DNA from 2 places in the Thiopseudomonas alkaliphila genome. Region 2 is predicted to be linked to the other one. Evidence: predicted binding sites of a transcription regulator. Region 2 holds the regulator's gene; the other holds the start of a gene.
The links. Region 2 encodes LexA, which represses DNA repair genes until DNA is damaged. Its sites were predicted from a motif close to CTGTNTNNNNANACAG; they were not measured.
Positions count from the first base shown of each region.

Region 1: recN (DNA repair protein RecN) is a predicted target of LexA. The motif match lies at 1,407-1,422, and genes of this name have one in related genera.

Region 1 covers NZ_CP012358.1:2,387,198-2,395,744, reverse strand. Annotated here, with positions in the region: gene dnaK (molecular chaperone DnaK) at 1-580, opposite strand, end outside; gene grpE (nucleotide exchange factor GrpE) at 731-1,288, opposite strand; gene recN (DNA repair protein RecN) at 1,449-3,140, shown strand; gene AKN87_RS11515 (YhdP family protein) at 3,197-7,021, opposite strand; gene rng (ribonuclease G) at 7,107-8,547, opposite strand, start outside.
Region 2 covers NZ_CP012358.1:588,055-596,601, forward strand. Annotated here, with positions in the region: gene AKN87_RS02875 (HAMP domain-containing histidine kinase) at 1-755, shown strand, start outside; gene lexA (transcriptional repressor LexA) at 819-1,448, shown strand; gene AKN87_RS02885 (cell division inhibitor SulA) at 1,464-1,949, shown strand; gene gltX (glutamate--tRNA ligase) at 2,066-3,550, opposite strand; gene AKN87_RS02895 (MFS transporter) at 3,671-4,864, opposite strand; gene AKN87_RS02900 (peptidoglycan DD-metalloendopeptidase family protein) at 4,957-5,838, opposite strand; gene AKN87_RS02905 (DUF368 domain-containing protein) at 5,864-6,808, opposite strand; gene AKN87_RS02910 (protein-L-isoaspartate(D-aspartate) O-methyltransferase) at 6,811-7,458, opposite strand; gene surE (5'/3'-nucleotidase SurE) at 7,455-8,204, opposite strand; gene truD (tRNA pseudouridine(13) synthase TruD) at 8,227-8,547, opposite strand, start outside.

The DNA of each region.
Region 1 (8,547 bases), 690 kb from region 2:
CATACACGATCACCGTACGGTCGCCTTTGGCTTTATCCATACCGTAAGCTAGGGCTGCTGCTGTCGGCTCGTTAATAATCCGCTTAACATCTAAGCCGGCAATACGACCCGCATCTTTAGTGGCTTGACGCTGACTGTCGTTAAAGTATGCAGGAACCGTAACTACGGCTTCGGTAACTGGCTCACCGAGGTAGTCCTCAGCGGTTTTCTTCATTTTCTTCAAGACTTCCGCAGAAATCTGTGGCGGTGCCATTTTTTCGCCTTTTACTTCAACCCAGGCATCACCATTGTCCGCTTTAACAATAGCGAAAGGCACCATTTTGATGTCTTTTTGCACTACTTCTTCGTCAAACCGACGACCAATTAAGCGCTTCACCGCATACAGGGTGTTGGTTGGGTTAGTCACCGCCTGACGCTTAGCTGATTGCCCTACTAACACCTCACCGTCGTTGGCATAAGCAACGATTGATGGCGTAGTACGACCACCCTCAGCGTTTTCAATAATTTTTGCAGTACCGTTTTCTAACACTGACACGCAGGAGTTAGTTGTACCCAAGTCAATACCAATAATCTTACCCATGATGTTCTCCAAACTGATCTAAGTCTTATGCTCGCTATGAGCCGCTAATTCTTAATGCTTGACTAATAAATGGGGGCTATTTTTAACTTTTCAAGCCCTCGGCTATTTATTGTGTCGCTTATTATTTCGTAACGCTGTTATTGCTGGTACTTACTGACTCACCACTACCATAGCCGGACGCAGTAAACGGCCACTGATGGAATAACCTTTCTGGAATACCTTCACCACCGAGTTTGGCTCAACCTCAGCATTAGATTCCATTGAAATGGCTTGGTGTAACTCTGGATCAAAGGGCTGACCCTCTGGTGAAATTTGCTCTACCTGATGACGCTTTAAGGTATCAAGCAACAGCTTTAAGGTCAGTTCAATCCCTTCCCGCATCGACTGCACCGCCGTATCCTCAGTAATCTGTACCTCAAGTGCACGCTCTAAGGTATCCACCACCGCTAATAAGTCTTTAGCAAATTTTTCTAAAGCAAACTTATGGGCTTTTTCTACATCCTGATCGGCGCGGCGACGGGTATTTTGTACCTCAGCCATTAATCGCAGTTCTTGATCTTTAGCCATTGCCAACTGATCAGTTAACGCCGCTAACTGTGCTTCTAGGTCATTTTCCACCGCTGGCTCAGGCGCCTCAGCTGCTTCACTCTCAAGCAAAGCTTCATCTACTTCAACTTCTGGTGTTTCTGGTTTCTGCTGTTCTGTCATTGCCCTGTCCTCAGTGCAGTATTTTTTACAAGTTACGCTTTATATGAGGGCTAGCTCCTACAAATTCAAGGCACTAAACCAGGTGATTTAAAAAGTCCTTTGCAAGCCATAAAAAATACTGTATAAATTCACAGACTGTTTATTGTTACAGGTGAATTTCATGCTGACTCATCTAACGATTTCCCACTACACCATTGTTGAACACCTAGAACTTGATTTGCGCTCAGGGATGAGTGTAATTACCGGTGAAACAGGGGCAGGAAAATCGATTATGCTCGATGCCCTTGGACTGGTCTTAGGTGGACGCGCCCATAGTCATGCGGTTAAGCCCGAGCGAGAAAAAGCTGAAATTCAAGCGCTGTTTGACCTAACCCAGTTACCTGCTGCTCAACAATGGTTGCAAGAACGCGATCTAGCGGATGATCAGCAGTGCATTTTACGCCGAGTCATTACCCAAGAAGGCCGCTCACGCGCCTACATTAATGGTATCGCCTGCCCACTAGCTGACCTTAAAACCCTAGGCGAAATGCTGGTCCATATCCACGGCCAACATGCCCAACAAGCCCTGCTGAAACTCGATCAGCACCGCTTATTACTTGACGACTACGCCCAAGCCGATGCCTTAGCTGCGCAAGTCAAGCAGGCTGCGCTCAGCTATCGACAATTAAGCCAAGCCAAGCACAACGCTGAACAAGCCGCTGCTCAGCACGAAGCTCAATTACAATTACTGCGTTACCAACTGGAAGAACTGGATCAGCTAAATCTAGGAGAAACTGAGCTTGCCGAACTTGAACAAGAGCAGCGCTTACTAGATAACGCCATTCAGCTGCTAGGCAGCTCGCAAACTGTGCTGGATATCTGCAGTGATAACCCTGAAAACTCACTGCTCAGCAGTCTTAACTATTGCCTGCAACAACTAAGCAATAGCCAAGCGGCTAAACAATTAAACCAGTTTGAAAGCGCACGGCATTTACTTAGCAGCGCTCATATTCAAATTGACGAGGCCATGGGCGAATTGCGCCGTTTTTCCGATAGTTTTGATGCCGACCCTATACGTCAAGAACAGATTGAGCAACGCCTCGATAGCATCTACAGCTTAGCGCGCAAGCATAAAATTCAACCCGAGCACTTGCTCAATCTGCAGCAAGAGTTACGCGCCGAGCTCAACACCCTTGATCAACAAGCCGCCAATCTAGAGCAGCTTGAGCAACAAATTGAACAGGCACAAAGTAACTACCAGGTCGCCGCTGAAGCCTTAAGCCAAGCGCGCCACCGGGCAGCGCCCCGCTTTGCACAGGCGGTATCCAAGCAACTCAAACAGCTAGGGTTAGTTTCTATTCAATTTGAAATTGGCCTATTTCCGCGGGCAGCCAACGAAGAGCTTTCTAGCCATGGCCTTGAACAAGTCAGTTTTTTAGTCAGCACCAACCCAGGTCAACCCTTGCAAGAAATGGCCAAGGTCGTCTCCGGTGGTGAGCTTTCACGTATTAGCTTAGCTATCCAAGTGGTGTCTGCAGCTAGCAGCGAAACGCCTACCTTAGTTTTTGATGAGGTCGATGTGGGCATTGGCGGCCCCACCGCTGAAGTCGTTGGACGCTTACTGCATCAACTCGGGCAACGTGGCCAAGTGATTGCTGTCACCCACTTACCACAGGTAGCAGCCCATGGTGACCAGCATCTGTATGTGCATAAAAAACACTCCAAACACAGCACCGACACTTCGGTCAAAGTCCTGTCCACCCATGAGCGTACTAAAGAGGTCGCCCGTATGTTGGGGGGGATTCAAATCACCAACGAATCCCTAGCCCATGCTAAGCAACTACTGCGTTTGCCGATTTCCGCTTCTGCCTAAACTGCAAGCCCGCTGCCAGTTACTCTTTCGTGGCAGCGGGCTAAACCTGCAGCGGGTTACTGCATTCGCACCGTCGGTTTAGACCAAGCTCCAGTAATGCGATAACGCACCGCGGTAAGTTTTTCTAAGCGATTACCTAACGCTTTATCCGCCAAATAAACAGCCCCACCAATTAAAGGCGCGCCAGCAGCAATGGCCGCAATGGTTAAATTGCTCGTTAAAGGCACGCTAACTCTTAGCTGAGCATTGATTTTATCCCGGGGAAAATCAATAAAGCCTTCTAGTTGCAAGTCAGTGGCTGGCCCATCCATAACTAAAGGCCCTACCGTTTTAAATAAACCATTATCGGCACGTAGCCGGGCTTTAATGGTGTCATAGGCTAAACCTCGATCAAAAATATCCGAGAAATCTAAGCGTAGACGCCGGCCAATAGTTTCAAAATTGAGTAAGCCAAAGACGCGTACGGCCTGGGCATTTCCTTCGATACTTGTTAATTGTCCTTGGCTAAAGCGGGCATCAATGTCGCCGGTAAAGGCTTCAGTGCCGATGGCTGCCGGTGAGCCATCCCAACGACCATTAATTGCAGCAAAAAACTGTTTACTGCTGATGGTTTTAGCAAAACCAAAGGCACTCAGCACCTTGCCAATATCTCCTCCCTGTAATTGCCCAGCAAAGCTAGAGCTGACGCGGGTGGCTGGCTGCAACCAGTCTAGTCGTCCATGCACACTCAACCCTTGTAAATTGCTGGCAATATCCAATAAGCGCAGCCCATGGGTTTGTTTACGTGCTTTAAAGCGTAAAGTACCCAACGGCTGCGAGCCAAGATTAAGCTGCTGAATGCTGACATCCATACTCGGAATAGTTTTCGGATTGATGCCCGCTAAAGCATCTTGTTTCTGAGACGTCGCTGTATCTTCAGGACGAGGCAAGGTTAACTGACTTAAGGTAATCTGATGGGGCTGATGGTTATTTTCATAATAACGCAGACTCCCCTTAAGGAGCGGGCTATCCACTTGGGCCAACCAACTATTATTGGCTTGAGGTCTTAACTGAAAACTCAAAGGCTGTCGACTCATACCTAGCCCACTAAAACGCGGGGTTGAGAGATTCACTGTGGACAGTTTAGGCGTTGGGTTCCCAGTAGCAGCCACTTGCCCTTGACTAAAATACGGCTCAGCCCATGCCTGCCATTGCTCTAGCTGTACCTCAGCCAACTGGCCTTCTAAACTGATGCCACTCGCCGTAGGCGCCCCGGCTTTTCCCCCACCCAATTTAACTCGTGCACGCAACTGCCCTAATTGATGATTGGGTACACGTGCATTGGCTGACAACAAATTAGCATAGTGCAATTGATAGCTAGGTGTCCCTTGGGCAGGCAGCTGAATCTGTAGTTGGATCGCTCGAGATTGATTCTTACTTTTCGCAAAAGGAGCCGGCAAATCTAAACTAACACCCTCTAGATTGGAGGTTAATTCAAGGTTGGCATCAGCCCCCTGTAAGTTAACTGCCAGGTTATAGGGCAACTGGCCGGCTACTGGCAGCTGGCTATCCAATCCACCCCAAGTCAATAACGTGCTAACCGGAAGTTTGCCGTTAAAACGCATCAAGGTATGAGCCTGCTGCGCTTTACGCTGAGCGGTTATTTCGCCGGTAAATGGCTGATTAAACACCCGCCCTGCCACACGCTTAGCACTTAAACCCTGCTGCAAATCGTAACGAAAATCGCCGTTCACTTGAGTCAAGGGCACGCCTAAATTAACTAAATTAAGTTCAGCTTGCCGGGCCTGAAAATCTACTACCACCTGTAACGGTGGGGCTTGCTTATCCAGTGGTATCGCTAAATTCAGAGTCGCGGGCAAGGGGCCGCTACCTTGCCAACTATGCAGTGCAGATAAATCCTCAGCTAACGGAGTTTGCTGCAAAATAGCCAAGCCATCTTGCATGCTGCTGTCGAGCTTAGCTGATAACCGTAATTGAGGCGCGCCTGCAGCTAAAGGCACCTCAGCGACAGCGTCAGTAACCCGAGTATTGAGAGTTTTCCCCTGCGCCAACTCAACCACCACTTGGCTGCCATCAACTAGTACTTCGGCATCAGCCTGGATTAAGGCTGGCCAACCAGGCTGATAGGCCAACTCTGCATCACGCACTTTAAAGTACAGTCCCATTTCACTGGCCATTTTATCTTGATGCTGGCTAATTGCCCCTTGATACTGAAAATAACCTTGCTCTACTTGACCCGCAACAATCGCATGTTTTAGCCAGTCACCTAACTCTTTACTAAAACCAGGAGCGCGGGTAGGCAAGTACTTTTCAGTAAAAGCAGCATTGCCGTCGACCAACCCAACTCGTAAGTCCATGTAATCTTCTAAGGCTGGATCATCAAATAGACGAATCACGAAATCGCCGGAAATTTGCCCCTCTTGCCCCTGAACTTGCAAGTACGGACTAGCCAACTCAAAGCCTTGCTCATCAAATAACCACGTTAACTGTGCGCGGGCTTGTTGATACTGCCAAGGCTGAGGGAATAACTCAGCCAAATGCAAGCTAAAGGCCTGAGTATCTAAACGTAGTTCACCATTCAAAGCCGTGCCATGCACAGTACCGTTAATACCTGATGCACTGGGCACATGCTCCCAGGCTGAATAACTCAGATCCTTAACTGCGCTCGAAAAACTCAGCTGCTTAGCTAGCTCTGGATGCTCTGGTCGCCACTCCAGCCAAAGCTGCTGTAATTGCCCCTGAAAATTTAAACGTTTAACAATCTCATAGGCGGCGTGCTGCTGTGGCAAAAAGGCTAAAACCCAGCGATTAACTGCCGGCAAGTCAACCTCTGGAACCTGCAACCGTAGCATCGGCCCCTCGGGCTCTGGTTCATAGCTAATCAAAGCTTGTAACTGATAAGGTTCAGCTACCGGTAAACCCGTATCACTGGATAAGGGCAACTTCAGCGACTCGAGCCATATTTCAGCTCGCTCGCCCTGTTTTTGATAAAACAAAGCCAGCTCAGGACGCTCAACCGACAGTGGCTGAGCTTGGGGAGTAACTAACTGCACACGCTCAGCAGCTAGTTGCACACTGGCCTGCTGCAACCAACCATTGCTCGCCTCACCCCATACTTGTAGCGCAAACTCAGCTTGTGCTAACTGCCAGTCTTGCCACTGCTTAACCGGTAACCAGCGAGCCCAATCCGTGGCTTCTGAAGCTAAGTAAAAATGTAAGTCACTTTGCCGCCAATCAGTCGCATGCAACTTACCTTTGGCCTTAAGCTGTACCTGAGTGTCATCGGGCAGACTTAAAGAAGCCTGTAACTGCTGGCTCAAATAGCCATTACTAAACCCAAGGTTGGCCTGTTTAAATACCACAGGACCAGCTTGATAAGGGAAAAAAGCAAAACGACTATCTCGTACTTCAACCTGCCCTAACTGCGCCAGATACTGCACCACGCTAGCGTAGGAAAGATCTACTTCTTGATCTTTGTTTTCAGGTAAGCCCAGTACTCGCCAATTTTGTTGTTGATCCTCAACAAAGGCTAACTGCACCCCCTCCAACTGCACTTTGGCCAGTTTAAGCTGCCCTGTAAACAAGCTGGCAAAGGGACGAATATCGAGCGTGATTTGCTTTAGAGCTAAACTTTGGCTTTTACCTAAGGTAACGTGCCGTGCCTGCAATTGAGGATAACGCCCACGCCAGTTACCACTGAGCCACTCCACGGTAACAGGCTTACCTAGCGCTGCTGCTAGCTGCTGCACTATCTCGGCCTGATAGTCTTCGGTGTAACTCAATAAAATCCGGCCAACACTCACCAATAAAGCAAACAGCAACAACAACATAGCCATCAACCACGCGAGTTTTTTCCCTAAATGCTGTAGTTGAATTTGCATGGCACTTAAACCTTATGAACAAAGAAATCCGCAAACTAAAGTAAGCGGCTTGGGTTATTGCTGAACTAACAACAACCCTTAGAATTTACAGTAACACCACATCATACTGCTCTTGGGAATACATGGTTTCGACTTGGAACTTAATCGGCCGTTCAATAAAGGTTTCAAGGTCCGCCACATTGCCTGACTCTTCATCCAGTAGCCGATCAATCACACTCTGACTGGCCAGTACCATATAAGCCTCTGCTTGAAACGCCCGCGCCTCACGCAGAATTTCACGAAAAATCTCATAGCAAATGGTTTCAGCAGTGCGCAACAACCCACGTCCCTGGCAGGTTGAGCAAGGCTCGCAGAGTATCTGCGATAGGCTTTCCCGGGTGCGCTTACGAGTCATTTGCACCAGCCCTAACTCCGTGATGCCAATAATATTACTCTTGGCGTGATCACGCTCTAGCTGGCGCTCAAGGGTACGCAGCACCTGACGCTGGTGCTCTTCATCGGCCATATCAATAAAATCGATAATGATAATGCCACCCAAATTACGTAAACGCAGCTGCCGAGCAATGGCTAACGCGGCTTCAAGATTCGTTTTAAAAATCGTCTCTTCCAGGTTGCGATGGCCAACAAAGGCTCCAGTATTAACATCAATGGTAGTCATTGCTTCTGTTGGATCGACCACCAAATAGCCACCTGATTTTAACGGCACCTTGCGCTCTAAGGCTTTTTGCAATTCGTCTTCAATGCCATACAAGTCAAAAATCGGGCGCTCACCGGGATAGTGTTCAAGTTGTTCACGAATTTCCGGCATTAACTCAGCGACAAACAGCTCTGCTTTTTGCAGTGTTTCACGGGAGTCAATGCGAATTTTCTCAGTGCGCTCATTTACCAAATCACGCAAAGTACGCAGAGCCAACGACAGATCTTCATAAATCAGATGCGGCGTGCTACAGGTTTTAATTTGCTGCTCCACCTGCTGCCATAGTCGGTGCAAATATAATATATCCGCCAGAATTTCATCGGCGCCCACACCCTCAGCCGCGGTGCGGATAATAAACCCACCCTCATCGGCTAATTGCTGCTCTTCTAAGGTTTGCTGCATTAACTGCTTTAAACGCTCGCGCTCGGCTTCACTGTCAATTTTTAGCGACACACCCACATGCTCACTATGGGGCATATACACCAAATAGCGGGAAGGAATCGACAGATCCGTGGTCAGTCGCGCACCTTTACTGCCGATCGGGTCTTTGGTGACCTGAACAATCAGCGACTGCCCTTCATGCACCAAGCCAGAAATGCTTTCTGCTGGCTGACCGTTACTGGTGGCAATTTCTGCGGCATGAATAAAGGCTGCACGCGATAAACCAATATCCACAAAAGCCGCCTGCATGCCAGGCAGCACGCGCACCACTTTGCCTTTATAAATGTTCCCCACGATGCCGCGTTTTTGCGTGCGTTCAACATGCACTTCTTGCAGCACACCATTTTCAACAATGGCCACACGTGATTCCATTGGGGTGATATTGATT
Region 2 (8,547 bases):
AAGCCACTAAAGCCTTGGAAGAAGCTGAACATGCGAACCGCAGTAAATCAGACTTTTTAGCTATGATGAGCCATGAATTGCGTACGCCAATGAACGGCATTTTAGGCATGCTACAGCTACTTGAAACCACTGAGCAAAGCAGTGAGCAAAAAGAATACACCCAGTTTGCCACCACTTCAGGCCAACAGTTGCTACAAGTCATTAATAATATTCTTGATTTTTCCCGTCTCGAGCATCATGCCATCGGCTTAGAGTATTTATCCTTTAACTTGAAAGAGTTATTTGATCAAGCCTTTAAGCCATTTGAGTTAGAAGCTAAGCGGCGTAAGCTCGATTTCAGCGTAACTTATAGCCCCCTAGCCCGCGATAGCTTCTTACTGGGCGACCCGACACGTATTAAGCAGGTGTTAGTCAACCTAGTCAGTAATGCCTTTAAATTTACCGAACACGGCTTTATTAAAGTCAGCTGCCAAGCCTTTATGAAAAATAAGCACAGCTTGGATTTAGCCATTAAGGTGACCGATAGCGGCATTGGTATTGCTAAAAGCCGTATTAAGTATATGTTTGATGCCTTTAGCCAAGCCGACAGCTCTATTTCTAGGCGTTATGGTGGCACCGGATTGGGTCTATCTATCTCCCATAGTTTGGCCGTACAAATGGGCGGCACCCTGACCTGCTCTAGCCAAGAGCAAGTAGGCACACTGTTTATGCTGAAAATTCCGCTACAAATTGATCAGGCCAAAACACAGGAATAACTTGCCCTCAGCAAAACACTGTATATAATACCAGTCATACAGTACTTAATGAGGGCGAACACCATGAAGCTAACTAAGCGCCAAGCAGAAATATTGGCATTTCTCAAAGAGTGGATTGAGCAAAACGGCTACCCACCGACTCGCGCTGAAATCTCCCAAGCTCTTGGTTTTCGCTCGCCCAATGCAGCTGAAGATCATTTACGCGCACTGGCCCGAAAGCAAGCAATTGAAATGATTCCTGGTGCCTCGCGTGGCATTCGCATCATTGAAGATGAACTAACAGCAGCGCCTGATCTTAGCTTGGCCCTTAACGATCATGAGCTGCCAATTATTGGTCAAGTAGCTGCCGGACAACCCATTTTAGCCCAAGAACATATTGAAACTACCTGTGCAATTAGCCCTGACTTTTTTAAACCCAAAGCTGATTATTTGCTGCGCGTTAAAGGCAGCAGTATGCAAGACATTGGCATCTTAGACGGTGATTTGCTGGCAGTGCATAAAACCCAACAAGCAAAAAATGGCGACATTGTTGTAGCCCGCATCGATAACGAAGTCACCGTTAAGCGCTTTAAGCGCGAAGGCAATACCGTTTGGTTAATTGCTGAAAACCAAGATTTCGCCCCGATTGAAATTGATCTAAGCCATGAAGAGTTAGTGATAGAAGGCTTAAGTGTCGGTGTGATCAGGCACTAACTGGAGAAACCTAACATGCAAAACTTAAACAGCAATCGTGTGGTGCAGAGCCTGCCCCTGTCAATTTTGCGCAAACCAGCACTCAATCAAAGCCTGCCGCTTGGTGAACCCAAATTAGGCCTAGCTCAAGAGGCCTTTAGCGAGCTGATTATCAGTGGTGGCAAGCAGCAGTTTTTAGCGCTGTTAGCACCCGTATTACAGTCCTTAAGCCATGAACAAGCCGACCGCTGGTTAACCTTGGTCGCACCACCTGAAACCATCAGTAATCAGTGGCTCCGCTCGATTGGAGTCAATCCACAGAAAACCATGGTGATCAGCGATCGCTCACCAGCAAAAGTGATGAAAATTTTACGCCAAACCCTGAGCTTAGGGTTAAGCCATACCGTGGTTAGCTGGATTGATGTGATGCCTGAAGGTCTAAAACAACAGCTCAGTCGTCAGGCGGCTTACACCCAAAGCAAGTGGCTTAATATTAAGCATCCCTTCACTCTCGCCTGCTAGGCTCACCTAGCTCAGCTCATCCGCTAAAGCTATATAGACCCTAATATGCGGCGATAAAAATGCCCGTCACCAGGACGGGCATTGCAGCAGGCACAGTAACTCGCGCAACAATGGCCTTACGCCAAGGCAAGCTTGTACTGTTTTTCCCACTCTTTGGTTTCTTTTTTCGATGCGCCGCCTAAAAACTCTAAGGCTTGGCGTAAACGAAAGCGTGTTAAGTCGGGGCCTAAAATCGCCATGGCATCTAACACCGAAACCGAGCTGCTTGAACCGGTAATCGCCGGGAACATTAACGGCATAATATCCCGTAATTTTAGCTCAAGCGCCGCACCAACCTCATGAATACAGGCCATAATCGCGTCTTTGTCCCACTGACGCTGCGCCTCTAAACGCCACAACACAAACTGCAACACTTGACGCACTTGCTTCTCATCGAGCTTTTTATGGGCAAATAACTCAGCATTTAATGGCACGCCAGCGGTAAAGAAAAAGTTTGCTAGGGGCGCAATTTCACTGAAAGTTTCTACCCGTCCTTGCACATGGGGGGCAATTTGCATGAGGTATTCAGGATTAAATGCCCACTGCTGCACTTGCTGAGCAAAGTCTTCAACGCTTAACTCACGCAACCACTGACCGTTTAACCAAGACAGTTTCTCAATATCAAACACCGGGCCACCTAAGGAAACACGGCTTAAGTCGAAGTTTTCAATCATTTCTTCAAGGCTAAATTTTTCACGCTCATCGGGCATCGACCAGCCCATACGCCCCAAGTAGTTCAGCATGGCTTCTGGCATAAAACCCATACGCTCATAAAACGTAATTGAGGTTGGGTTTTTACGCTTAGAGAGCTTACTTTTATCAGGGTTACGCAGCAGCGGCATATAGCACAATACAGGCTGTTCCCAGCCAAAATACTCATACAGCTTAATTAACTTCGGCGCCGAAGGCAGCCACTCTTCGCCACGTAGCACGTGAGTGATCCCCATCAGATGATCATCCACTACGTTGGCTAAAAAGTAAGTAGGCAGCCCATCGGCTTTCATGAGCACCTGCATATCCATGCGGTCCCAGCCAATTTCGACTTCGCCACGCAGCATATCCTTAACCACGCAGACCCCTTCGGTCGGTACCCGCATCCGAATCACGTGGGATTCACCTGCCGCTACTCGTGCTTGCGCTTCACTCGGGTCAAGATGTGAGCAATGCCCATCATAGGCCGGTGTTTGCTTATTGGCCATTTGCTCGGCACGTACCGCATCTAAGCGTTCAGCAGAACAGAAGCACGGAAAGGCATGGCCCTTAGCGACTAATTCATCTGAATATTTTTTATAGATTTCACCGCGCTCACTTTGACGATAAGGGCCATGGGGACCACCGACATCGGGGCCTTCATCCCATTCAATCCCTAACCAACGTAAGGCATCGTAAATCTGTTGTTCAGACTCTTTGCTCGAGCGAAGTTGGTCGGTGTCTTCAATTCGCAAAATGAATTGGCCGCCGTGCTGGCGCGCAAAACACATATTAAACAAAGCAATATAAGCCGTTCCTACGTGGGGATCACCGGTAGGAGAAGGAGCGACACGGGTTCTAACAATAGTCATGAAGGCTCTCAAGTAAGCGAGTTAAAAATAAACAGCGCGTGAAAATAAAGGCCTAGCATAGCAAAAATAGTGTTTTGGCTCTAGACGCATGCACCAGAGCCAATCAAGAATGTACGGCTACTAGGCCTGGGGATTTTGCCAAGCCGACTGCGCTTTTGCCGTCATTTTCACTTCATCTAAGCGCCAAATTAACCAAGCAATGGCCACAACGACTGGGATCGAGAGCCAATTTAACCAAGCCCAGCCCAGCAGGACGACACCCTGTCCGGCCAGTAAGCTGCCAATCGCTGAAGCACTAAAGACTAAAAACTCGTTAATGCCTTGCACCTTACCTTGCTCTGCCGGGCTATAAGTGAAGCTGAGTAAGTGCGTAGCGCCAATAAAAGTAAAGTTCCAGCCTACGCCCAATAACAATAGCCCGCTAAAATAGTGCCAATAACTAACGCCTGAAATATTAATCAACGCGCAGATCACTAAAATAATGCAGCCCCACAAAATCACTGTACGCGATGAGAACTTGCGAATCAGCCAGCCAGTAAAAAAGGACGGCACAAACATCCCCAGAACATGCCACTGAATCACAATCGCCACATCCTCAAAAGGAAATTCATGGTGATCCATAGCTAAAGGGGTTGCTGTCATCAGCAGCACCATAATCGCATAACCCACTACCCCAGAAGCGACCGCAGCAATAAGTAAAGGTTGCTGAAACAGCTCAGCATAGCTGCGCACCCGATCAGTTGGCTTCACCGTCACCGCTTTAGCCAAAGGCAACACACTGATTAGCAGCAACGCCACCACATAGATCGCAAACAAGCCATAAAATGCACCTACAAACGGCTTATCTGCCCAGTTTTGCGACCAAATGGCCAAGTTCGCTCCCAGCACTGCGGCAATTACGCCGCCGCCCATCACGATTCCAATCGCACGTGAACGCTGCTCCACACTGCATAAATCTAGCGCAGCAAAACGATACTGCTGACCGACGCCAATAGCCATGCCGATCAATAAAGTACCGCAAGCAAAGCCGTATAAGCTCGAAGCTTCTAATCCCTGTAATGCCACCCAAGTACCAACTAAGCCAATCAGATTACCTAACACAAACCCGACCTTGCGCCCGAGTTTTTGCATCAGTAGCGCCGCTGGAATGGTGGCTGCAATGAGCCCCAAAAACTGCGCGGCCACAGGCAAAGTAATTAATAGCGGATGCGCTGCGAGCTGTTTACCAATCAAGGCAGATACTGCAACTAATAAGATATTTCCTGAGGTTAATAAAGCTTGGGCAATCGCAAGGCCCCATACAGTTATAGGCAAAAGGGTTTTCCTTTCAAATGGTTATAAGTATAGCCACAGCACTACCACACAACCTTCTACGTGTTGTGCGCTAGGCTGCTACAGAGGCTAAATTAACGAGTAGGCAAATAGGGCATTGGATCTACGGACTTGCCCTGACGACGAATTTCAAAGTGCAATTTAGTGGTATCGGTGCCGGTAGAACCCATCTCGGCAATTTTTTGTCCCGATTTTACCTTTTGCCCTTCATTGACCAAAATGCGCCGGTTATGCCCATAGGCACTCAAGTACACATCGCTGTGCTTAATGATAATTAACTCACCGTAGCCCACCAATCCGCTACCGGCGTACACCACGGTTCCATCAGAGGCTGAGACAATCGGATCGCCAGCATTGCCAGCAATATCAATGCCTTTATTGGCGCCCGAAAAACGGCCAACGACTTGACCACTGGCCGGCCAACGCCAACCTTTGCTAGAAACCGCAGCAGTACTGACCGATGCCGAGCTACTAGGGGCTGGCGTCGGCTTAGTAGTCGTGGTCGGCTGACTCACCACAGGACGGCTAACCGTGGTTTGTGGTGCTGTTTTTGCAGGGGTGGTTTTAGCTGGAGTAGTTACTACCGTAGCTGGCCGTCTAACGGGTGTTACCGGTTGCGCTTGGCCACTAAAGCGAATCACCTGCCCTGGGTTAATGTTGTAAGGGGCAGCAATGCCATTGAGCGAGGCCAAGGCTTTCCAGTTCCAACCATGGCGCGTAGCAATTGAGTATAGGGTGTCACCACGCTGTACACGGTACTGGCCACTGGTTACAGCCGGCACTGCATGCTGGCGATCGACCACCTGTACCCTTGCATTATTGCTACAAGCCGTCACCCCTAGTAACGAGACTAGGGCGCTAATCAGCAACGGACGCGATATACCTGCGGTTTTAGCTCGACTCACAGCACCACCTTGATGATTAATTAAATCCATACTGAACCACTTGTTCTTCATTACTTCACCGCTTCCAAGCTCGAGGCTAGCGAACTGTCGGGGCTGTTGCCGCCCCCGCTAAACGACTCGACCAATACTCTAAACCTAAAACCAATAGCACGCTGAGCACGGCTAATAGTAGTGCGCCGGCTAACTGTGCATCTAACTGGGTGAGCACTTCATACTGCCACGGACTCACGGGTACCTGTTGCAGCGGCACCTGCTCTCCATGCCGATTAAGCTGCCACTCTAAGGTTTCTTTCCAAGGCCACACCTTCAGTAAAGAACCCAACATAATACCCAGTAAAAAGCTCAATGTTACCTCACGGTAGTGCTGCATAGTAAATTTAAGCACATGAGCAAATAGCAAAATACCGGTTAAGCAACCCAGGGCAAACACCCCTAAGGTGACGACATCTAAGCTTTTAACTGCACTGATAATGCTGTCGTACATGCCCATTAAGACCAGTAAAAAACTGCCGGAGATGCCAGGTAAAATCATTGCACAGATGGCAATGGCGCCGGCAAAAAAAACGGCCAGCAAGCCACTACCCCAACTAATGTGCGCAGCTAAGCTGATATACGCGGCCAATCCTATTCCCAGTAATAAAAACAAAAACTGCGGCCAGTGCCAGCGCTGAACTTGCTTAGCCACCAGCCAACATGAAGCGACTATCAAGCCAAAAAAGAATGCCCATAATAATAAGCCATGCTGCTGCAGTAACCAATGGATCAGCCCAGCTAAACTAAAAACGCTGGTGACAATACCGGCAAACAGCACCAATAAAAAATTAGCGTCGAGGGTGTGCCAAGCCTTTGCAAACTGCCCCTGCACTAGCCACCAACCAGCTTTAGGTGCCTGACTGATAGCCCCCAATAAACGCTCATAAATGCCGGTAATAAAAGCAATGGTACCGCCGGACACACCAGGCACGATGTCGGCAGCGCCCATCGCGAGGCCTTTGAGAAATAATAAAATGGCTGCTTTCATATTTAATGCTCAATCCCACTCAACATAGGCACAAAATAAACCGGAGTTATGGCTTGTTGAGTATAACCATGACTTTGGCGACGAATCAGATAAAGCTTTTGCGCTTGCCCGCTCCCGATTGGAATTACTAGCCGTCCACCCACAGCCAACTGCTCAATTAGTTTGAGCGGCAACTGATCGGCAGCAGCGGTCACTAAAATTCCATTAAAGGGTGCAAACGCTGGCCACCCTTGCCAACCATCTCCCCAACGAAACACCACATTGGTTTGCTGCAATTGCGCCAGCCGTTGCTTAGCCTGCTCTTGCAACGGCTGAATCCGCTCCACAGTAAACACCCGTTCAACTAACTGGGTTAATACTGCCGTTTGGTACCCTGAGCCAGTGCCAATTTCTAGCACTTTATCCAAAGGGCCTTCCGCAAGCAGTAATTCCGTCATGAGGGCAACCGTATAGGGCTGCGAAATAGTTTGGCTATGACCAATCGGTAAAGCGGTATTGTCGTAAGCTCGATAGTTAAACGCACTGTCCACAAAACGCTCGCGTGGCACCTGATAAATTGCCTGCAGCACGTCAGGATGGGTAATTCCCTGTTGCTCAAGCTGCTCAATTAAGGCAAGGCGTGAGCGATCAGCAATTTGACTCACACTCAAAGTAAGGCCTCTAGCCACTCACTAAGGCTATCTAGCTGCTCAAAGTGAGTTCGGTCAACTAAGATCGGAGTGACTGAAACATACCCCTGCTGCACTGCTGCAAAGTCGGTGCCCTCACCGCCATCCTCAATGCCTCCGGCCACCGACAACCAATACCCTTCTTTGCCACGTGGATTGACAAATTTCACCGGCGGCTTTGCATGCAATCGATGACCTAAACGAGTCAGTTTTATGCCTTTAATTTCAGTCAGCGGCAGATTTGGAATATTGACATTTAAAATGCTGTGCGCTGGTAAATTAAACGCTTGCTGCTGTTGAATCAGTTGACGGGCAATATGGGCAGCGGTTGGTAAATGTTCTGGGCTGCGTGAAGTTAAGGAAAAAGCAAAGGCTGGACGCTTTAAAAAACGCCCTTCTAAAGCCGCGGCTACGGTACCGGAATACAGCACGTCATCGCCTAAATTAGCGCCTAAATTGATACCTGAGATCACCAAGTCGAATGATTGCGCAAAATAGCCATTAATCCCCAAGTGGACACAATCGGTGGGGGTGCCATTCACGCCAACAAAACCATTAGCTAAAGACTTAGGATACAGCGGCTGATCTAAAGTCAAGGAGCTACTGGCACCGCTGCGATCACGGTCCGGCGCTATCACTTGACAGTCTGCTAAATCCTTTACTGCCTCATGCAAGGCCATCAGCCCAGGAGCAAACACCCCATCATCATTTGAAATTAAAATGTGCATGTACCAACCCTTCTTAACCTCACTACTCGCTCACTGCAGTAGTTAGCTCAAATAATTCACGTAATACCACGGTAGCGTAACAGCCAACCGGTAATTGAAAAGCCAATTGTAAAGCATCAGTATCAAGCCATTTGACTGTTAGCTGCTTAACCGGCAAGCGCAAATTGCGTCGTTCTTGTTTTAACCCGGCAGCGGCTAACCAGCTGGCTAAGTCTGCTTCTTGTTCAGCGACACTGTGCTCGTAGGCTGCGGCTTGCGCACTGCTTACTAACTCGCCCTTACCCCATAAAGCGCCTGTTGGATGAGTATCAAGTTGGGCAAAACGTAGATCATCCGCCTGCAT